Regions from separate parts of the Agrobacterium sp. 22-210-1 genome, predicted to be linked through region 1. Evidence: riboswitches for the same ligand, from Rfam matches in the RefSeq annotation. Region 1 holds a riboswitch; each other region holds the start of a gene.
The links. Region 1 has a riboswitch for cobalamin ahead of ACQZ5F_RS14990 (ABC transporter substrate-binding protein). Riboswitches for the same ligand answer to the same signal wherever they lie in the genome.

Region 2: linked by a shared signal. The riboswitch ahead of metE (5-methyltetrahydropteroyltriglutamate--homocysteine S-methyltransferase) and the one ahead of ACQZ5F_RS14990 (ABC transporter substrate-binding protein) in region 1 are both predicted to bind cobalamin.
Region 3: linked by a shared signal. The riboswitch ahead of nrdH (glutaredoxin-like protein NrdH) and the one ahead of ACQZ5F_RS14990 (ABC transporter substrate-binding protein) in region 1 are both predicted to bind cobalamin.

What each region holds. Positions count from the first base shown of each region.
Region 1 covers NZ_JBNWCI010000002.1:446,890-454,324, reverse strand. Annotated here, with positions in the region: gene ACQZ5F_RS15015 (aldehyde dehydrogenase family protein) at 1-314, opposite strand, end outside; gene ACQZ5F_RS15010 (cupin domain-containing protein) at 505-861, opposite strand; gene ACQZ5F_RS15005 (2-hydroxyacid dehydrogenase) at 891-1,817, opposite strand; gene argE (acetylornithine deacetylase) at 1,836-2,960, opposite strand; gene ACQZ5F_RS14995 (GNAT family N-acetyltransferase) at 3,201-4,079, shown strand; cobalamin riboswitch at 4,208-4,443, shown strand; gene ACQZ5F_RS14990 (ABC transporter substrate-binding protein) at 4,604-5,635, shown strand; gene ACQZ5F_RS14985 (FecCD family ABC transporter permease) at 5,632-6,660, shown strand; gene ACQZ5F_RS14980 (ABC transporter ATP-binding protein) at 6,657-7,435, shown strand, end outside.
Region 2 covers NZ_JBNWCI010000002.1:718,733-726,167, forward strand. Annotated here, with positions in the region: gene ACQZ5F_RS16320 (TfuA-like protein) at 1-575, shown strand, start outside; gene ACQZ5F_RS16325 (hypothetical protein) at 572-1,690, shown strand; gene ACQZ5F_RS16330 (helix-turn-helix domain-containing protein) at 1,830-2,267, shown strand; gene ACQZ5F_RS16335 (hypothetical protein) at 2,362-2,595, shown strand; gene metE (5-methyltetrahydropteroyltriglutamate--homocysteine S-methyltransferase) at 2,773-5,124, opposite strand; cobalamin riboswitch at 5,225-5,441, opposite strand; gene ACQZ5F_RS16345 (ATP-binding cassette domain-containing protein) at 5,502-6,284, opposite strand; gene ACQZ5F_RS16350 (sugar ABC transporter permease) at 6,303-7,435, opposite strand, start outside.
Region 3 covers NZ_JBNWCI010000001.1:2,593,312-2,600,746, forward strand. Annotated here, with positions in the region: gene nrdE (class 1b ribonucleoside-diphosphate reductase subunit alpha) at 1-1,485, opposite strand, end outside; gene nrdI (class Ib ribonucleoside-diphosphate reductase assembly flavoprotein NrdI) at 1,473-1,871, opposite strand; gene nrdH (glutaredoxin-like protein NrdH) at 1,884-2,105, opposite strand; cobalamin riboswitch at 2,406-2,629, opposite strand; gene ACQZ5F_RS13005 (nucleoside triphosphate hydrolase) at 2,763-3,392, opposite strand; gene ACQZ5F_RS13010 (ATP-binding cassette domain-containing protein) at 3,389-4,171, opposite strand; gene ACQZ5F_RS13015 (ABC transporter permease) at 4,171-5,253, opposite strand; gene ACQZ5F_RS13020 (sugar ABC transporter substrate-binding protein) at 5,480-6,502, opposite strand; gene ACQZ5F_RS13025 (ROK family transcriptional regulator) at 6,768-7,435, shown strand, end outside.

The sequences.
Region 1 (7,435 bases):
ACCGGCCGCGTCGAGGACAGCGCCTCGATTTTCGCCAAGGTCTCGGCTTCCGCTTCGATCAGGTCGGCCCAGCGCTGCAAGACCTTGGTGCGTTCGCGCGGCCGCACGCCGCCCCAATTGCTGCTTTTCAGCGCCGCCTTGGCGGTTTGTACCGCCTCGTCGACCAGCGCCGCATCCGCCTTCGGGCAGCCGGCATATTCCATGCCGTCCGATGGGCGGTGCATGTCGATGCCGTCTTTAGCCGGGATCAGCCGGTCGCCGATGAAATGGCCGATTGGCAAAGACAGGCTGTCTGGATCGAAGCTGAGCGTCATGGGAAATCCTCTGTGGATATGCCCTTAAAGCTAATCCCTGCCGCCAAGCGAAATCGACCGACTGTGGCGCGGGCGATGAATGAAAATCCCGTTTTGTCACCGACAGACAGCGCAATCTTTTGCGGCGCGCTGCCTGTCGTGTGTTTCTGACCGCTACCATGCGCGATCTCGAAAAACGGCGGGTTTTACCTCATCCGTTCACGGTGACATAGATCTTGCGGACGGTTTCGATGGTCTTCCAGACGCCGACGAAACCGGGCTTCATGACGAAACTGTCGCCTGCCGTGTAACGCTGCGGTTCGCCGCCATCAGGGGTGATTTCGATGACGCCGGCCAGAATATGGCAAAATTCGAAGGTCTCACCTTTGATCGAACGGCTTTCGCCCGGGGTCGCTTCCCATATGCCGGTCTTTACGGTTCCATCGCGGGCTTCGTCCAGCGCCCAAGTCTTGAATGAAGGGTCGCCGGCGATCAGGCGTTCCGGCAGGGCCTTGGAGGCCTTCGGCTCAAAATCGGGATTGGTGTCGATAGGCTTGAGAAGCGGCATGGATTTTCCTTTCTGAAATAGGCGGATGATCAATATCCGCGGCTGCGGTCGACAAGGCCGAGCGGCTCGAGGCCGGATTCGTATCGTTTGATATTGTCGACGACCGTGCGGGCGGCGGAATGGGGCTGGGTTACGCTGGCAATATGCGGCGTCAGGAGGATTTTCGGATGGGTCCAGAAACGATGGTCCCCAGGCAACGGCTCGGGATCTGTGACGTCGATCACCGCGCCGGAAAGCCTGCCGCTGTCGAGTGCATCGAGGAGTGCGCCATGGTCGAGCTGTCTGCCGCGCCCGGCATGGACGAGAGCCGCGCCATCCGGCAGCAGGCCAAGGCGCTCGGCATTTAGAAGCCCGGTAGTCTCGTCCGTCAGCGGCAACAGGCAGACGAGGATATTGCTGGTGGAAAGAATGGCTTTCAGCCCATCATCGCCGTGGTGGCAGGTGACGCCATCGATCTGGCGCGGAGAACGGCTCCAGCCGGCAAGCGGAAAACCGAAAGGTTTCAACCGTTCCAGTGCCGCAACGCCCAGCATGCCGAGGCCGAGAACGCCGACCCGGCATTCCTCCGCCTGCCGCTGGCCCGGCAGGGCTTTCCATAGGTTTTGGCGCTGCTGTTCCAGATAGGCCGGCAGGTTGCGGTGAAGGGCAAGCACGCCGAGGCAGACATATTCCTGCATCATACGGATGATGCCTTCATCCACCATGCGCACGACCTTCACCGTTTCCGGGATTGCATCGATGTGAAACTGGTCGACACCTGCGCCGATCGAAAACAGGATTTCGAGATTGCGGTAACGCGCGATATCCTCTGGCACCGTCCATGTGATGAGGTAACGCACCGCATCGGGATCGACAGTGGCGGCATCAATTGAAAACGGCAGGCCCGGCAGTTCGGTGGCGAGAGCCTGCCGGAAGATTTCGCCGCGCTTTGCGTCGGAATTGAAGAGAAACGTCATCTGAAATCCGTCATTCGGTTAAGCGGCGCAGCGGCGGCCGAGTGTTTCCAGCATCGACTGGCAGGCGGCAAGTTCGCCCGCGGTTATGAATTCGTCCGGCTTGTGGGCGCGGCCGATATCGCCCGGGCCGCAAATGATGGCATCTATTCCCGCCGCCTGGAAAAGCCCGGCCTCCGTGCCGTAGCTGACGGCTGCGAGGTTGGGGGTGCCGGTCAGTTGTTCCAGAAGCAAAGCAAGCGGCGCTTCGGCTGGAAGCGATAATGCGGGGTAAGCGCTCATCGGTGTCCATTCGATATCGACGCCCGTTGCGGCAAGCGCTTCGACGGCGCTTTGTACCGGCTCCAGCAGGGCGAGTGGTAAGACGCCCGAAATTGCCCGCGCTTCCAGTTCGATGGTGCAATGATCGGGGATGATGTTGATCGCCTGCCCGCCCTTGACCGTGCCGATCTGCAGCGAGGAATAGGGCGGCTCGAAGGTCGCCTCGAAAGGTCCCCGCGTCAGCGTATCGGCGGTTTGGACCGCCTTTGCCATGATGCCGGTCATCAGGTGAATGGCGTTTATCCCCTGATCCGGACGTGAGGAATGGCCGGACCGGCCGCGCAGGGTGATGCGCGCTGCGGCCTTGCCCTTATGGGCGCGAACGGCGCGCATATTGCTGGGTTCGCCGATGATGGCGCCCGCCGGCGGGGCACAAAGCTGCGGCAAGCTGGCGATGAGATGGGGAACGCCACGGCAGCCCGCCTCCTCGTCATAGGAAAAGGCAATATGCACCGGCCGTTCAAGCGCCATGCGCGAAAATGCCGGTGCTGCAGCGAGCACAATGGCGAGAAACCCTTTCATGTCGGTGGTTCCGCGCCCGTAAAGCCGGTCGTTTTCGGTTCTCAACCGAAACGGATCGGAAGACCATTCCGGTTCTCCGGCCGGCACCACATCCATGTGGCCGGAGAGGATGTAACCGGCGCGATCGGCCGGGCCGAACGTGGCGAAGAGGTTGGCGCGGTCGCCCTCCGGACCCGGCAACAGCGAGACTTTCGCGCCTTGGCTTTCCAGGTAGTCGGCGATCCATCCGGCAATATCGCCATTGGCGGTGCCGACAACGGACGGGAAGGCGACGAGACGCTCAAGGATTTCGATTGCGTTCATGGTCGTCCCCGCTGGTCGTCCCCACTGGCCGGTCGTTTATGCTGGCCGGATTATTCCTCGCAGAAGCTTAGAGTGGCCGGCGGCGTTTATCTGCTGAAATGCCGGTGATTTCGGTAGATTGTTGTGTCCTTCCAGTGCTTTCAGAAAATTCCTGCCGGCAGGGCCGGTTATCTTCGGATGTCATGGGCTGGGCTGCCGGGACCGAAGGTTCCGCGCCGGAGGGAATGAGAGCCGTTTGCTATGGAGCTGCTCAAAGTCGATAGTTTCGAGTTGCGGACCGTGGATATCGCGGATGTGGAGGCGGATCACCTGCATGCCCTCTCCATGGCTGTCGGATGGCGGTATCATGCCAATGAATGGTGTTTCCTGCGCCAATGCGGTGTCGGCCTTGCGGCGCTGGACGAGATCAACCGGGTTGTCGCGACCGCCATGCTTTTTCCCTATGATCGGGCTTTTGCGACGCTTGGCATGGTCATCGTTTCCCCACGCCTGCAGGGGCAGGGCGTAGCACCCTGGCTGGTCAGGCAGCTTGTGGCGAAATATCCTGCCGCTGCCTTGCGGTTGAATGCCACGGAGGTGTCGCGGCGGCTTTTTGCGGGGCTCGGTTTTACCGGAGATACGGAAAGGGTGCATCTTCTGCGCGGCAAGCCCCGCTGCACCACTGAAACGCCGCAGCTTGGCAAGAAGCAGAGGATCGAGCCGGTTTCGGAAGATCATCTGTCCGCCGTGGAAGATCTGGACCGGGAGGCTTTCGGCGTTTCACGCCGGGGCGTGCTGCGGCGTCTCCTGCGGGAAAACACCGGCTATGGCCTGTTCGAGGCGGATCGTCTGGCCGCCTTCGCGCTGCGGCGGGCGGCAGGGCGGGGCCACATCATCGGCCCGGTGGTTGCGGAGGGGGAAGCCGAGGCAGTCGCGCTGGTCAGGCGGCATTTTGCCGATCTCGACGACCAGCTTGTCCGGCTCGATGCCGTGCGCGATGACGGTTTTTTCACCGATTTTCTGGCGCAATCCGGGCTGGTGGTGATTGAAACACTGACGACGATGTCAAAAAATGCACCGCAGCCGGCAGGCACCGGCTCTGCTGGTATCTTTGCTCTGGCAGGCCCATCCCTTTGCTGAAGCGCGCCGCATCCCATCGAATTCATGTCACGCATTTTGGGTTCCTGTCGTGTGCATGCGTTTGTCGCAGGACAGTTTTCACACCCTTGGGAGACATTCTTTGGCGATTGACGCCTCGCCTCTTGCCCCTTATGTGAGAAGACGACGGTTCCTGCAGCCGAAAGGCGAAGGGATTAATAGGGAACATGGTGCGGGTGATTTTCATCGCCCAATGCCGTGGCTGCCCCCGCAACTGTAAGCGGATTGCCGCTCATCCCCGTGACGCCTTAAAGGCGTCATGCCACTGCATTCTCCGGAATGCGGGAAGGCAGATGAACGGCGCAAATCCGTGAGCCAGGAGACCTGCCGTCAAAATATGAACCATCGTTACGGGCGGGGAAGCCCGGAGGAGGAAATTGTAATGTTATTTCATAACATTTGGTTTGCGTCCCGTCGTTGTTCTCCGTACAAGACGTTCCGCTGTTGCTGCGCGTTCTAACGCCTGCTGCTCTGGAACAAGCGATTTAATTTCGACTGGAGAACACATGTTTAATCCTGGACGCCTGCCGGCCTATGCCGGCCTTCTGGCCGCTGTGCTTGCGGTTTTGCCTGCCGCTTCCGCTCATGCTGCCGAAACGGTCTATCCCCTGACGATCAACAGCTGCGGTCAGGACATCACCTTCAAACAGGCGCCCGCCCGCACGGTATCCGTTGGCCAGAGCACGACCGAGGTCCTTTATCTGCTGGGCGTTGCCGACAGGGTGGTGGGTACGGCGCTGTGGATCGGCCCGGTTTTGAAGGGTTATGAGGAGGCCAACGCCAAGGTGGAGCGGCTGGCCGACAATGATCCGAGTTTTGAGGCCGTTGTCGGCAAGAGGCCCGATCTCGTAACGACGCAGTTCCAGTGGCAGATCGGCCCCGAAGGTGTTGTCGGAACACCGGCGCAATTCGCCGAACTCGGTATTCCCGTTTATACCTCGCCTGCCGATTGCGTCGGCAAGGATAATTCCGGCGGCGGTGACGGCGTGCGCAAGACTGGCTTCACCATGGAGCTGATCTATCAGGAAATTCGCGATCTCGCGAAAATCTTCAACGTGCAGGATCGCGGCGAAGAGGTTGTCGCCGATCTGAAGAAACGTGAGGAGGCAGCCCGCGCCAAGATCGCTTCGGCGAATGGCAAGATTTCCGCCGTCTTCTGGTTCTCCAGCGCCGAACTGGATATCGACCCTTACGTGGCGGGCCGCCATGGCGCGCCCGGTTACATCATGTCGGCGCTCGGGCTGAAGAATGTCATCGAAAGCGATGAGGAATGGCCGACCGTTGGCTGGGAAACCATCGCCAAGGCCAATCCGTCCGTCATCGTCGCTGGCAAGATGGATCGCCGCCGTTTCCCGGCCGATGACGTTGCCGTCAAGCACAAGTTCCTCGCAGACGACCCCGTGGCCAGCATCATGCCCGCCGTCAAGCAAGGCCATGTCTTCGACATGGATGCGCAGGCGATGAACCCGACCATCCGCACGATCGAAGGCATTGAAACGCTGGCCGAGGCGATTTCGGCCGCCGGTCTCGCCAAGTGAACGGTTTTTCCGTCAATCTCGGCAGGGCGGGGCTGGCTTTTGCCGCGCTTGCCCTGCTGCTCGTCGCGCTGATGGCCGGAGCGGCCATCGGTGAGACCGCCATTCCCTTCGACGTGGTGGCGAAAACCATCGCCAACCGTGTCTTTCATGCCGGTTACCCGCTGGAGCCGCTGGATGAGGGCATCGTCTGGAGTTACCGTCTGAGCCGCGCCGTTGTCGCCGCCTGTTGCGGCGCTTCGCTGGCGCTTGCCGGTGCGGTGCTGCAATCGCTTTTGCGCAACCCGCTGGCCGACCCCTATATTCTCGGTATTTCCGCAGGCGCCTCCACCGGAGCGGTGGCGGTCGCGCTTCTGGGTATCGGGGCAGGGTTTCTGACCATGCCGGTGGGGGCGCTGATCGGGGCTTTTGTTGCGTTCTCGCTGGTCAGCCTTCTGGCGGTGCGCGCCGGCCATGGCAACAGCGCCATCATTCTGGCCGGCGTGGCCGGTTCGCAGCTGTTCAACGCCATGACCTCGTTCATCGTCACCAAATCCGCCAATGCCGAACAGGCGCGCGGCATCATGTTCTGGCTTCTCGGTAATCTTTCCGGTGTGCGCTGGCCCGATGTCTGGATGGCTTTGCCGGTCAGCATCGCCGGTCTTGCGGTGTGCCTCTGGTATTCCCGGGCACTGGATGCCTTCGCTTTCGGCGGTCAGGCCGCCGCCTCGCTCGGTATTCCGGTCCGCCGGACCTATGCGGTGCTGATTTCGGTTTCGGCGATCATGACGGCGGTCATGGTGTCGTTGGTTGGTTCCATCGGCTTTGTCGGTCTTGTCATTCCGCATGCGGCGCGCATCTTCGTCGGCGTTCGCCATGGCATGTTGCTGCCGGTGACGGCGTTGACCGGTGCTGTTTTCATGATCGTCGCCGATATTCTCTCGCGCATCGTCATTCCCGGTCAGGTGCTGCCGATCGGGGTCATCACCGCGCTCGTCGGCGCGCCGGCCTTTGCCTTCATTCTCGGGCAGAAAAGGGGGCGATCATGAGATTGTCCGCTCACGACCTGCATTTCCATGCCGGCAATGTCGATATCGTCCGGGGTGTTTCCATCGATGTCGGTTCCGGGGAGTTTCTGGGCATTATCGGCCCGAATGGTTCCGGCAAAAGCACGCTGCTTTCCATGCTGGCCGGTATCCGCAAGCCGCGCCGTGGCCACGTCACGCTTGGTGACGACGCGCTTGCCTCCTTCGGACGGCGTGATCTCGCCCGCCGATTGGCCTTTGTGGAGCAGCAGGCCGAAACCACCGAGCGTATTACGGCTCGACAGGCCGTCGAACTTGGACGCACCCCCTATCTCGGTCCGCTCTCCGCCTGGTCGGCCAATGACGACGCCATCGTTAATGCCGCGCTCGACAATGTCGACATGGCGGACAAGGCGGAACGATACTGGCATCACCTTTCCGGCGGCGAACGCCAGCGCCTGCATATCGCCCGCGCCCTGGCGCAGGAACCGCACATTCTGTTGCTCGACGAACCGACCAATCATCTTGATATCGGCCACCAGATCGGTCTGCTCGATCTGGTTCGCAGGCAGGGGCTGACGGTCGTGGCGGCGCTGCATGATCTCAATCACGCCGCCATGTTCTGCGACCGCGTCGCCATCATGCATCGGGGGCAGGTGATTGCGGCCGGTGCACCGCGCGAGGTGCTCACATCGGCGACGATCGCCGATGTTTTCGGGGTGCAGTCCGTCGTCACCACGGATGAAGGCGGCTTTTCCCATATTCGTTTTCTGCCGGCCCATGGGATGGCCGATCAGGC
Region 2 (7,435 bases), 270 kb from region 1:
TCGACGGCCTTTATGGGGACTGCGCCGCCGTCTGGCACAAGGAAATCCTGCATGCCCTGTCATCCGGCGTCACTATTCTCGGGGCCGCCAGCATGGGAGCGCTCCGGGCGACGGAATGTGCCGCCTTCGGCATGATCGGCATCGGCGAAATCTTCACGGCCTATCGTGACGGACGACGGTTTTCCGACGCCGATGTGGCGGTCAGCCACGCGCCGGGTGAACTTGGCTATCGTCCAATGACGATCGCGCTGGTCGACGCCGAGGCAACGCTGGAAGCGTGCCGCGATAAAATCGCCACGGAAGAACACGATACTCTGCTGCGCGTTGCCCGACACCTGCATTTTAGCCGCAGAACATGGCGTACCATTGCCGCCGAAGCCGGACTTGCTTCAGAAGTGGCAAATTTTCTGGCCAAAGAGGCCGTTTCCGTAAAAAGAAACGACGCGGTCGAGCTTCTGGAGGTGCTCAAAGCCGGGGACCTGCCATCCCCGCCATCGCCATCATGGAAATTCCAGAACACGGTGTTTTTTCAGCAATTGGCGGCGCGGCGGATGACGGGAGAAAAGATGCCGTGACAATTTCCCGGTCTCCGTCTTTCGTAGCCGATTGTGGTGGACTGATTGACACGATCGCGTTCGCGCTTCCGGCATCGTTTTTTACCGATGATCACGACAGGCATCGCGTCTCGCCACTGCTTCCCATCGGAAACCTGCTTTCGGCTCTGCCCCACGAAATGATGGCGGCCATCATCATTGACCGGGACTGCATTCCATCGGCGCAGGACTGGCTCGAAAGGCTGGCTCCCCCCTGCGCCGCCGAGTTGCTGCCGCTTGATGAAAACAGCCGCATTTCGCATCCGTGGATACAGGATATGGTCCATGTTCGGACCGATGAAAAAGGCGCTGCGACCGAACTGGTTTCGGCAGCGGGAAACGCCAGCGCCAGCGCGCTTGCCACGCGTTTCGGGCTCGTAGCGGCCGTTCCGGACGTCCTTTTGGACGGCGGCAACCAGTTGGTTGGCCCGGATTTTCGGCTGGTAGGCCATTCGAGCCTTGAGGACGGCAGCGGGACAGGTGTCAGGAACAACACTTTAGAATGCTCGCAGCAGTGGCAGAAGGTTCAGGCTCTCGACGGCAGAACAGTCTACAGCTTTGGGTACCGGCCGGAAGACCTTTCTTCGGCAAGACCGGCCCCCATGGCGATGGCCTCCCGGAGAATGCACCAATGCGGTTTCCACGTTGACCAGTTCGTTTCGGTGACCGGTCTGAGACAGGATAACCGTCCGCTGCTCCTGGTCGCCGATCCGGTGGCGCATGCGGGATGCGGCAGCCGTGCAGCGACGGATCTGAAACAAAAACTCGACGCCTCGGTGCATTCGCTGATCCGGCAGGGTTTCGCGGTAAGGCGAAATCCCATTCCTGTTTCCCCGGCCATCGACAGCAACAAATGCATTCCGCGACTTTACAACAATGTCATTCTTGAAAATGTCGTACGATCAGGCCAAAAGCAGCCATTCGTCTGGTTGCCGCATTTCGGCGATGAGGAGGCGCTCGGGGAGTTCGACGAAGACAACAGGCAAATCTGGGCAGGGCTCGGTTTCGATCCCATCTGCGTGACCGGGTGGAGCCATCTTGCAAGCCGCAACGGGGCGTTGCGTTGCGCCACAAAGGTTATAAGCCGGGCTTCGTAGCGTGTTCCGTATCTGTAAAACTGCATTCTTTTGTCAATAAAGGTTCATATTACCCGTGGAAATTGTGTTGAATGTCTACCTTCAACAATATTAATTGATAATTATCCGATTTAAGACCCTCAACATGGAGGAATTTATTATGCAGCCCAAACTTCCCAGCCCGATCGACGTGCATGTCGGCACCCAGATCAGAATGCGGCGCAAGTCGCTCGGCATGAGCCAGAGCGCTCTGGCCGGCCGGCTCGGTATCACCTTTCAGCAGGTCCAGAAGTACGAAAAAGGTGCAAATCGCGTTGGTGCATCGCGTTTACAGGCCATCGCATCCGTTCTCGGTGTCGATGTCAGCTCGCTTTTCGCCAATGCCACGCCCGATGTCGGAAACGACAATCCGGCCATCGGCTCGATAAACGCCATGCAGTCCTTCGTCGCTTCGAATGAAGGATTTTCGCTCAATCAGGCCTTTTCGCGAATCAAGAGCGCAAGCATCCGCCGAAGCATTGTCGCCCTCGTGACATCGCTTGCAGCGACCGAAACGGCGGAAAATACGACCGCGCCAGAGAAGAAGAACGATGAGTAACGCAGGTGTGACGCTCGCGTGACGCTCGATATGGTCGAAAATGAATAACGCGGGATCAACGCGTTTTCATACTGTCGATTGTCGAGAGGGAAGCATGGCGGCGTCTACCACAGCAATACTTGAACAGGACAATGCAGACGAGATTCTGGCGCTTGGAAGGATGGTTTCATACCTTTGCCAGCGCTCGAAATCCATGGAACTGGGCATGTCGACCTATTTCCTGGAAATGGCATTGTTGTCGCTGGCTCAGGATATCAATCAGCACGGCCTGCCGCCTGCAGGCGCAGAGTTGAATTCCAGCGGTTTCGCACCGGCCGATCTGCATTGAGCAATTTCCTATCCGCAGCCGCATAGATGCGTAGCACGAAGCGTTCCCGCACCTTCCTCCAGCCGGGAACGCCTTGAAATGAATTGACGCATCTTGCATCTGCCTGCGCATAACCCCTCCCAAGGGATTTCATCGTAAATGATGATCGAGGCCCGGTTTTTCGCCGGGCCTCGCCTATTATCGGGGCAGCGCGCGCCGAAGTTCCGCAGCTGCGGCGACCATGTTGACGAGCGCCGGCCTCACCTCTACCCATTTGCGGGTTTTCAGGCCGCAATCCGGGTTGATCCAGAGTTGCCGATCGTCAAGCCGCTCCCGCGCCAGTGCCAGAAGGTCAACCATTTCGCCGACGGCCGGTACACGCGGCGAATGGATGTCGTAAACGCCGGGGCCGATCTGGTTCGGATATTTGTAGGTCCGGAAAGCATCCAGCAGTTCCATCTTCGAGCGTGAGGTCTCGATGGAAATCACGTCGGCATCCATTGCGGCAATCGCATCGATGATCTGGTTGAACTCCGAATAGCACATATGGGTGTGGACCTGTGTGTGATCGCCCACGCCGCTCGAGCAAATGCGGAAGCACTCCACCGCCCAGCCGAGATAGTGCTGCCAATCCCGATGCCGAAGCGGCAGACCTTCACGAAGAGCTGCTTCATCGATCTGGATCATCTGCGCGCCTGCCGCCTCGAGATCATTGACCTCATCACGGATGGCCAGCGCGATCTGCCGGCATGTCAAGCTTCTGGCGATATCGTCGCGCACGAAAGACCAGTTGAGGATCGTTACCGGACCGGTCAGCATGCCCTTGACGGGTTTATCAGTGAGTGACTGCGAATATTCCCACCAGCGGACTGTCATCGGTTTCGGCCTCGACACATCGCCGAAGATGATCGGCGGGCGGACATAACGCGAGCCGTAACTCTGCACCCATGCGTGCTGGGTGAAAGCGAAGCCGGAAAGCTGCTCGCCGAAATATTGCACCATGTCGTTGCGCTCGAACTCGCCGTGAACGAGGACATCGAGACCTATTTCTTCCTGCCAACGGATGGTTGCTTCGGTTTCCTTTTGCAGAAAGCCTTCATATTGCGCATCTGTCAGGGCACCTTTCGCATGCGCGGACCGGGCCTTGCGCACCTCCGGCGTCTGCGGGAAGGAGCCGATGGTCGTCGTCGGGAAGAGCGGCAGGGTGATGGCCTGCGCCTGCACCTTCTGCCGTTCGGCAAAGGCGCTCGTCCGCTGCCTGTCGGCCTCGCCGATCGTTCCGATACGTTTCTGCACGGCTGTATTCGTCACCTTTGGCGACGAGGCGCGTGTGGCAGCTGCCTTCGAAGCCGCGCCCAGTTCAGCCGCAACCGCAACCTTGCCCTCACCGAGCGCCCTGCCGAGCGTCGCAAGCTCGCCGAGCTTCTGGGTGGCGAAGGAAAGCCAGCTTTTCAGGTCGGCATCAAGGCCGGTTTCCAGTTCGAGATCGACGGGAACATGCAGCAGCGAGCAGGAAGGGGCAATTTGAAACGCTTCTACGCCCCGTGCGGCAATGGCCGCTTCCAGCCGATCAACGATTGCCGCAAGATCGGCACGCCAGATGTTACGACCATCAATGACACCAAGCGAAAGGACGCGATTTGCGGGCAAAGCCTTCAGCACAGCCTCGAACTCATTGGACGCACGCACCAGATCAATATGAAGACCTGCGACCGGAAGTGCCACAACGGATTCCAGATTGTCCTCAAGCCCACCGAAATAGGTGGCAACGAGGATTTTCAAATCCGGCGCGGCTTTCGACAAGGTCTGATAGGCCATCGTGAGCGCATGGCGTTCACCCTCGGAAAGGTCCAACGCCGCAACTGGTTCGTCGATCTGTACCCAGTCCGCACCGGCCGCATGCAGGCGGCGCAGCAGTTCTTCGTAAACAGGCAATAGCTTCGCCAGCAGATCGAGCGGCTTGAAAACGGCCTCCCGCGCCTTGGCAAGCTTCAGGAAGGTGACCGGACCGAGGATGACGGGACGAGTGTGAATGCCGAGCGCCTTCGCCTCAAGAAAATGCTCGACCGGCTTTTGCGAGGTGAGCACAAAATGCTGATCCTCGGAAACCTCCGGCACCATGTAATGATAATTCGTGTCGAACCACTTGGTCATCTCCAGCGCCCGAACGCCCAACCCGAGAAGGTCATCTGCCCCGTGGGCGTGGCCGCAATCCGCATGGGCCTCGCTCTGGCTGCCACGCGCCATGGCAAAATAGGTCGACAGGGAAACGTCTCCACCTTCCCATCCGTAAACCGAGGGAATGGCACCCACCATCACGGCTGCATCAAGAACATGATCATAGAGGGAGAAATCATTGGAGGGGATGTGGGTGATTCCCTTCTTGCGCTGAAGCACCCAGTTTTCGGCGCGCAGCCTGGCGGCGGTTTCAAGAAGTTCCGTCTCGGGGATCTTTCCCGACCAGAAGCCTTCAAGCGCGAACTTCAATTCGCGATGGCGGCCAATTCTCGGAAAACCGAGCGATGCGACTGGAATGGTCTTGTTTGGCATTGTCATACCCCATTTGGTTGTGGGGGCATGGGTAAAGCGGACGCGTGCAGGCCCGACCTTTGCCGAACCATTGCAGCAACCACCGGGACACCCCGCCCGTGGACGTTATTTTGTCCTGGCAGGTCTCCTGGCTTACGGGTCGTCGCCTTTGCCCGTCTTCCCGGGGGTTTTCACCCCAGTGACGTGGATGGACAAAGGCTCGCCGCTTACAGTTGCGGGGGCAGCTCCGGCCTTGCCGATCGTCGGCGCACCGGATTCCCTCTTAGCTCCGAGATTGAAACATTCAGGCCCGGAGAACCATGACGCCAGCATTTCTCACCACAGGCGTCACGATGTCAATAGACATAAAGAAATCTTTATGTCTTTATTTCCCCAGTTCAGGATGCGACCGCGCCCGGCCCCGGAACAGCACCTGAGGGCACCTTGCCCAGAATGATCATGCCCAGAACCTCGTCTTTAGTGACATCCTCAGTCCGGGCATGGCCGACAACCTTGCCGTTTTTCATCACGAAGACCCGGTCGGCAAGATCGAAGACATCGTGAATATCGTGGCTGATGAGGAAGATGCCGATGCCCTGCCGTTTCAGCTCCTTGACGAGATCGCCCACCTGCGCCGTCTCCTGCGGCCCGAGTGCCGCCGTTGGCTCATCCATGATCAGGATACGGGCATCGAACAGAATGGCGCGGGCAATGGCGACGGACTGCCGCTGGCCACCGGACAGCGCCTTCACCGGCTCCTTGAACCGCCGGAAATTGGGATTGAGACGCCCCATCACCTCGCGGGCTGAGGCTTCCATGGCGACATCATCAAGCGTGCCCCATTTCGTTTTCAGCTCGCGACCGAGATAAAGATTGGCCGCCGCATCGACATTGTCGGCCACGGCAAGCGTCTGGTAGATGGTCTCGATGCCGTATTTCTTGGCATCGCGGGGATTACGGATATCCGCATCCTCGCCATTGATGAGGATATCGCCGCCATCGCGCCGGTAGGCGCCGGAGAGGATCTTGATAAGGGTCGATTTGCCCGCGCCGTTGTGGCCGAGAAGGGCGACCACCTCACCGGGGAAAAGGTCAACAGAGGCGTTTTCCACCGCATGGATGCCGCCGAAGGAAATGGAAATATTGCGCATTTCCACGAGGGGCGTGACTTGGTCCGTCATAGGAGTTCTCCTCGGTTCTTACTTGGCGCGGGCGCGGTAGATGGTGTCGAGCCAGACGGCGACGACCAGAACCACACCGACGACGATGCGCTGGAAGGGCGTATCAATACCCACCAGCACCATGCCGGATTGCAGCGACTGCATGACGAGCGCGCCGAGCATCGCGCCCGCTATGGTTCCGACACCGCCGGCAAGCGAGGTGCCGCCGATGACAGCCGCCGCGATGGTGTAAAGCTCGTCCAGCTCCCCTTGCGCATTGGTGGCCGCGTTGAGGCGGGCGGTGGAGATGGCCGCGGCAATGGCGCAGAGAACGCCCATCAGCGTGAAGATCTTCACCGTGACCCAGCGGGTCTTGATACCGGCGAGTTCCGCCGCTTCCGGGTTGCCGCCAATGGCGAAGACATAACGCCCGAAGCGCAGCCGCGTGGCGATGAAGGTCATGACCGCACCAACCGCAAGCGCCATCAGCACCGGAACGGCAATGCCGTGCGCAATGAACAACCCGCCTTCCGGCCAGGTTATGCCATTGGCGTCAGCATAGTTGCGGGCAATGTTGATCGGCCAGGGATAGCTGTTCACCACCGCCACGAAACCGATAACAATGAGGCAGCCGAGCGCCACCAGAAAATATTCCGCCCAGACCGGCCGCAGCGGAAAACCGAAACGGCGACGCTGATGGCGGGAATTCAGGATGGCCGCCACGATGGCGACGCAGGCGACGACGGCGGCGATCCAGCTCCATGTCGCGCCAATCGAGCCATTGGTGCCGCCACCCATCAGACGGAAGGTGGAATCCATCGGCGCAACGGTACGCCCGCTGGTAATAAACCAGGTGCCACCGCGCCAGACCAGCAACCCGCCGAGCGTGACGATGAAAGATGGCACGTTCAGGAAAGCGATGATCGAACCCTGCAACATGCCGATCGCGCCGCCGACGAGAATGCCGGTGAGAAGCGTGACGATCCATGTCGCCCAATGTTCGAAACCGAGAAGCTGCGGCAGGATTTCCGCCTGCATGACCCCCATGATCATGCCGGAAAAACCGAGGATCGACCCGACCGACAGATCGATATTGCGGGTGACGATGACAAGCACCATGCCGGTTGCCATGACAGCCACGGACGCGGTCTGCACTGAAAGGTTCCAGAGGT
Region 3 (7,435 bases), on a different contig from region 1:
TTCGCGCGCCAGATAACCGTGCAGGTTCATCTGGCCAAGCCCGATGGCGTGGCTGGCATCATTGCCCTTTTCCACCGAGGGAACGGAGGAAATGTGGCTCATGTCCGACACTGCCGTCAGCGCCCGGATGGAGGTCTCGATCGTCTTGCCGAAATCGGCCGAATCCATCGCCGAGGCGATGTTCAGCGAGCCGAGATTGCAGGAAATATCCTTGCCCATATGGCTGTAGGACAAATCTGCATTGAATTCGCTCGCTTCGCTGACCTGCAGGATTTCCGAGCAGAGATTGCTCATGCTGATGCGGCCGGCGACCGGATTGGCGCGGTTCACCGTATCCTCAAACATGATGTATGGGTAACCGCTTTCGAACTGGATCTCGGCGATCACCTGGAAGAATTCGCGCGCCTTGATCTTCTTCTTGCGGATGCGGCTATCGGCGACCATCTCGTGATATTTTTCGCTGACAGAAATCTCGGTCAACGGCACGCCATAGACCCGCTCCACGTCATAGGGCGAGAACAGGTACATATCCTCGTTGTTGCGGGCGAGTTCGAAGGTGATGTCAGGGATAACCACTCCAAGCGACAGGGTCTTGATGCGGATTTTTTCGTCGGCGTTTTCGCGCTTGGTATCGAGGAAGCGCATGATGTCAGGGTGGTGGGCATGCAGGTAGACTGCGCCGGCACCCTGACGCGCACCGAGCTGGTTGGCGTAGGAAAAGCTGTCTTCCAATAGCTTCATGACAGGAATGACGCCGGAAGACTGGTTTTCGATCTGCTTGATCGGCGCTCCGAATTCGCGAATATTGGTCAGGGACAGCGCCACGCCGCCGCCGCGCTTCGAAAGCTGCAGCGCCGAATTGATGGAGCGGCCAATGCTTTCCATATTGTCTTCCACACGCAGCAGAAAACATGAGACCAGTTCACCACGGCTCTTTTTGCCGGCGTTGAGGAATGTCGGCGTTGCCGGCTGGAAGCGGCCGGAAATGATCTCGTCCATCAGGTCGCGGGCAAGCTGCTCATCGCCGCGCGCCAGAGCCAGCGCCACCATGCAGACGCGGTCCTCGTAACGCTCCAGATAGCGTTTTCCGTCGAAGGTCTTCAGCGTATAAGAGGTGTAATATTTGAAGGCACCGAGAAAGGTCGGAAAACGGAATTTCCGGGCATAGGCCTCGTCATAGAGATCTCGAACGAAATTGAAGGAGTACTGGTCCAGCACCTCCTGCTCGTAATAGCCCTCCGTCACCAGATAATCGAGCTTTTCCCTGAGGTTATGGAAAAAGACGGTGTTCTGGTTGACGTGCTGCAGGAAATATTGCCGGGCCGCAAGGCGGTCCTTGTCGAGCTGGATCTTTCCGTTCTCGTCGTAAAGGTTCAGCATCGCGTTCAGCGCATGATAGTCCAGAGCCGCTTCGAGCGGTTTCTGAGTTGTGGCTGCCGGCTGTTTGGCGTCCTTGCGCAGCGCGCTCGAGGTTAGCGTGTCCAAAATCGTTCCAATCCATGTTTGACGTTGGCGACATCTTCCTCCGTGCCGAGAAGCTCGAAGCGATAGAGAAACGGCACTGCGCATTTGCGCGAGACGATATCTCCGGCGGATGCGAAAGCTGCGCCAAAATTCGTGTTGCCCGCCGCGATGACACCGCGAATGAGATTTCGGTTGGAGGGCTCGTTCAAAAACCGGATGACCGGCTTCGGCACTGCCCCTTTCATACCGCCGCCGCCATAGGTGGGGGTAACGAGCACATAGGGCTCCGACACCTGAGGCACGTCATCCTCAGCACCGAGCGGCAGGCGAAACAAGCGCCGCCCGAGCTTCATAAGGAAACGATGCGTGTTTTCAGAGCGGCTGGAATAATAAACGATCAGCCCCATCACGCTGCCGCCTCAGCTGATCGCGCCGATCATATCCGGCCGGAAACCCGCCCAATGGCGTTCGCCGGCGACGACCACGGGAACCTGCATGTAACCGAGGCCGCGAACGTGATCGAGCGCATCCGCATCTTCAGAAATATCGACGATCTCATAGGGGACACCGATGCGGTCCAGCGCACGATAGGTGGCGGTGCATTGGACGCAGGCGGGCTTGCTGTAAACGGTGACGGTCATAATTTCCCTTTCGAAGCCGCTTTACACACGGCTCAACATTGCCGATTGCGGTCGCAATCGGGTGGATGGATCTGTCATTCAGGTGAGGCGCACGGCTTAGAGGGTTTGTCGCATTTCCGGACGGAAACCGGTGTCCCTGAAAATGTTCCGGGCCGCGTAAGATCACTCTCTACGCCGATGAGCGCAGGAACTTAAAAAAATGCACTGGCATGACTTCACCCCGAAGCTTGTTCTGGAGGGGGCAGAAAAGGGCGAACGCAATTCATTTGCGCCATACCTTCCTTCCGGACACCCCGCCCGTGGACGTTTGCGCTCAAGGCAGGTCTCCTGACTTGCGGGTCACAACATCTGTTCCGGCCTTCCCGGAGCTTTTGACCCCAGTGACCCAAATCGGAACGATGCTCGCCGCTTACAGTTGCGGGGGCAGTTTCGGCCTTGCTTCGCCATAATGGCGTTACGCACCGAATTCCCGTCTTAGCTCCCAATCCTTGCGAATCGGAAGAACCTCGAACACCACATATAGTATATGAGGAAATTTTCACGTCAATGAATAGACACAGGAAAGCCCCACCCTGTGGATCAAAAAGATTCAACACATGGTCAACAAAGGCTTAACGACAAGTGCGCCTTGCCGCCACAGGACGGGAAAGCGTTAATCTATTCCCAGATATCGATGTGAATATCGGCGGGGCGGGTATTCTCGATCACCCTTTTGCCGTTGGGAAGATCGTTTTCAAACAGCTTGGCGTGGACCGCAGCTGCATCAAGACCATAGCCCTGCCATCTGTTGCGCAGCCTCTCTTCAAGCACCGCGACGGACGGTCCAACGAAAATGGTGAGGTCGAAGTTATCGGAAAGCGCTGTCCAAGGCGCCTCGTTGAGCAGCAGATAATTGCCTTCAGCCAGGATGAAGCGGGTCTCAGGCGCGATGGCGCGGGCGGAAGCAATGGCGATTTCGCGGGAGCGGTCGAAAACCGGAACAAGCACCTCCTGCCCGCCCTTGCGAACGGCAAAGACGATATCGAGAAAACCACGCACGTCGAAGGTTTCGGGCGCGCCCTTACGCGACAGCAGCCCTCGCTCTTCAAGTATGCCATTGTCCATATGGAAGCCATCCATCGGCAGGACGGCGGCCGTTTCGTCCCGTGCGAGCAAAGCATCGCAAAGGGCATCCGCCAGCGTGGATTTGCCGGCCCCAGGGGGACCGGCAATAGCGAGGATAAAACGGGATTTACCTTCTGCCCGCCGAAGAACGTCTTCGGCGATCGTTTCAAGCTTCAGCGTCATGCGGCAAGCGTTTCCTTCGGCGCTTCCTTGGCGCCGGTCATGAAGGCGACGGCGTCGGACATGGAGTAGTCCTTCGGATTGATGACGCACAGGCGCTTGCCGAGCCGGTGGATATGGATGCGATCCGCAACCTCGAAAACATGCGGCATGTTGTGCGAGATGAGAACGATCGGCAACCCGCGCGAGCGCACGTCCAGAATAAGCTCCAGAACGCGCCGGCTTTCCTTGACACCAAGCGCCGCCGTCGGTTCGTCGAGTATGACGACCTTGGAGCCGAAGGCCGCCGCGCGCGCCACCGCTACACCCTGCCGCTGGCCGCCGGAGAGGGTTTCCACCGCCTGATTGATGTTCTGGATCGTCATCAGGCCGAGTTCCGAGAGTTTCTCGCGGGCGAATTTTTCCATGGCCGGACGATCCAGCGCGCGGAAAAGACTGCCCTGAATGCCGGCTTTGCGGATTTCCCGGCCGAGGAACATATTGTCGGCTATGGAAAGCGCCGGCGACAGCGCGAGGTTCTGATAGACCGTCTCGATGCCGGCCTTGCGCGCCTCGATGGGCGAGCGGAACTGCACGGGCTGGCCTTCCAGCCTGATCTCTCCCTCATCGGGCGTCACCGCACCGGAAATCGCCTTGATGAGCGAGGATTTGCCGGCGCCGTTATCGCCGATCACGGCCAGGATTTCTCCGGGATAAAGATCGAAATCGGCATGGTCGAGGGCGGTTACCCGGCCGTAGCGTTTGACGAGATTGCGTGCTGTGAGAATGGGTTCTTTTGCCATCAGCCTGCTACCTTTCTGATCCACTGGTCGATTGCGACAGCCATGATGATGAGGACGCCGATCAACAGATAGGTCCATTGCGGGTCGGTTCCGATGAGCCTGAGGCCGAGCGAAAAGACGCCGACGATCAGGGCACCGAAGATCATACCCATGATGGAGCCGCGCCCGCCGAACAGCGACAGGCCGCCAATGACCACTGCGGTAATGGATTCGATATTGGCGAATTGGCCGGCGGTCGGCGAAACCGAGCCGATGCGGCCGATCAAGGCCCAGCCGGCGAAGGCGCAGATGAGGCCGGACAGGGTATAAACGGTGGTCAACATACGCTTGACGTTGACGCCGGCAAGTTCGGCAGCATCCGGATCGTCACCCACAGCATAAAGATGGCGGCCCCAGGCGGTGCGGTTGAGCACATACCAGAGCAGGGCGACAAGCAGAACCATGGCGATGACGCCATAGGTGAAGACCGCGCTGCCGACACGGATATTGGCGCCGAAGAATTGCAGGATCGGCGCCTGCTGGGCGATATCCTGGGCTCGGATCGTCTCGTTTGCGGAATAGAGGAAGTTGGTCGCCAGTACAATCTGCCACATGCCGAGCGTGACGATGAAGGGCGGCAGCCTCATGCGCGAGACCAAAATACCGTTGATGAAGCCGCAAAATGCGCCGACGGCGAGGCCACAGAGAATGGAGAGTTCCGCCGGCAAGCCGTAACGGAAGGTGAACTGTCCCATGATGACGGAGGACAGAACCATGATCGCGCCAACCGACAGATCGATGCCCGCCGTCAGGATGACCAGCGACTGCGCCGCGCCGACAATACCGACGATGGCGACCTGCTGCAAAATAAGGGTCAGCGTGAAGGCCGAGAAAAACTTGCCGCCGAGGAGCAGGCCGAAAACAATCAGAGACAGCACCAGAACGATAAGCGGAACGGCCGCCGGACTGGAGTGGAGAAAGTGCTGTAGTTTTTCCAGAACACTCTTGTCGTGCGTATCGAAAGCGGCGACCTGCGTCGAACTTCCCGAAAGCACATTTTCAAATTCATTATGCGGCTGAGCCCGCACCGGCTGATCGCTCATGGATTTTCCTCCCGATCGCTCTATCGCATCCGCCCTGAAACAAGGGTCTACTTCCCAAAAGAATGACGCGTAGATTCAAAGTGTTGTGAAGCGGGCCAATCTCGTGTCTGCGGGACGCGCGGCGCGCTCGTTTGTTCCTTTGTCCGATCCCCCGGATCGTGCCTGATATTCATTCTGCTCCAAGGGCGGGGGCACGAATGCCCCCGCGGGTTTCAACGGTGAGGCATCAGCCCCAGCACTTGTTGAGACCTTCCTTCGTATCGATGGAGTCGAGCCCCTTGACCGGCTTGTCGGTTACCAGCGTCACACCGGTGTCGACGAAGTTCTTGCCTTCGGTCGGCTTCGGCTTTTCACCCGTATCGGCAAACTTCTTGACGGCTTCGACGCCGAGGGCTGCCATCAGCAGCGGATATTGCTGCGAGGTTGCACCGATCACACCTTCCGCCACGTTCTTGACGCCGGGGCAACCGCCGTCGACGGAAACGATCAGAACATCCTTTTCACGGCCAACCGCTTTCAGCGCTTCATAAGCGCCGGCAGCCGCAGGTTCGTTGATGGTGTGGACAACGTTGATGGTCGGGTCCTTCTGCAGCAGATTTTCCATCGCCGAGCGGCCGCCTTCTTCGTTACCATTGGTAACATCGTGACCAACGATACGTGGATCGTTTTCATCACCGATCTTGTTGATGTCCTTAACGTCGATGCCAAAGCCCTTCATGAAGCCTTGGTTACGCAGCACATCCACCGTCGGCTGGGAGGGGGTGAGGTTGAGGAAGGCGATTTTTGCGTCCTTGGCCTTATCACCAAGGGTGCCGGCGGCCCATTTGCCGATCAGCTCACCAGCCAGAAGATTGTCGGTGGCAAAGGTGGAATCGGCGGCATCGACGGGCTCCAGAGGCGTGTCGAGAGCGATCACCAGAAGGCCTGCGTCACGCGCCTTCTGCACGGCCGGAACGATGCCCTTGGTGTCAGATGCGGTGATCAGGATACCCTTGGCGCCATCGGCGATGCAGGTCTCGATGGCTGCGACCTGGCTTTCGGAATCGCCGTCGATCTTGCCGGCATAGGATTTCAGCGTCACGCCAAGTTCTTTGGCCTTGGCGGTCGCGCCTTCCTTCATCTTGACGAAGAAGGGATTGGTGTCGGTTTTGGTAATGAGGCAAACCGAAGTATCGGCCGCGGACGCGACGGAAGCGAAAGAAACGCCAAGCGCAAGCGCGCCCAGAAGAGCGGAAACAGTGGTCTTCATGAGATCCTCCCAATGGATATTTGAGCACCGTGACGGTTACCCGACGATCTCGTCTCCTCCGAGAACAATGATCGTTGACCCAGATGGAACCACCAAAGGAAACGCCTGTCAATAAATAAATCCGATTGAATTATTAATTCCGTATGGCATTCTAATATGCGGCAGGGAGGAATATCGCCGCCGTTGTTTACGTTGCGATAGCAAGATTGCCATAAAGCCTGCAGGTATCGGTCGTGACGGATATAGCGGGCGGGAGGATGACATTATGAGACAATCTGTCGAGACGGCGCCGCCTGCGCCGCCCACCATTATGGATATGAGCGGCGGCGCCAACCAGATCGGGGTGCGCGCTTATAATGAGCGGCTGGTGCTGTCGCTCGTGCGCCGCCATGGCGGATTGTCGAAAGCCGAAATATCCAGGCTTTGCGGCCTTTCGGCGCAAACTGTCTCGGTCATCATGCGCTTGCTGGAGAAAGACGGCCTTCTCATTCGTGGCGAAAGACTGCGTGGAAAAGTCGGGCAACCGTCAACGCCCATGCGTCTCAATCCCGACGCCGTCTTTTCTTTTGGCGTGAAGATCGGCCGGCGCAGCGTCGATCTTGTGCTGATGGATTTTGTCGGCCGGATAAAACTCAAGCTCCGCAAAACTTACCCTTACCCTCTGCCGGAGTGGATATTGCCGTTCGTGATCGAAGGGATCACGGAGATCGAATCGAAATTGTCACCGGCGGAACGGCAAAAAATCACCGGAGTTGGTATCGCCGCCCCATTCGAGCTGTGGAACTGGGCCCAGGAAGTGGGCGCGCCGCAAGCCGAAATGGAACGGTGGCGGGATGTTGATATCCGCTCCGAAATTGCCGAAAGCGTCAGCTACCCCGTCTTTCTGCAGAATGACGCGACCAGTGCCTGCGGTGCAGAACTGGTTTTTGGCGC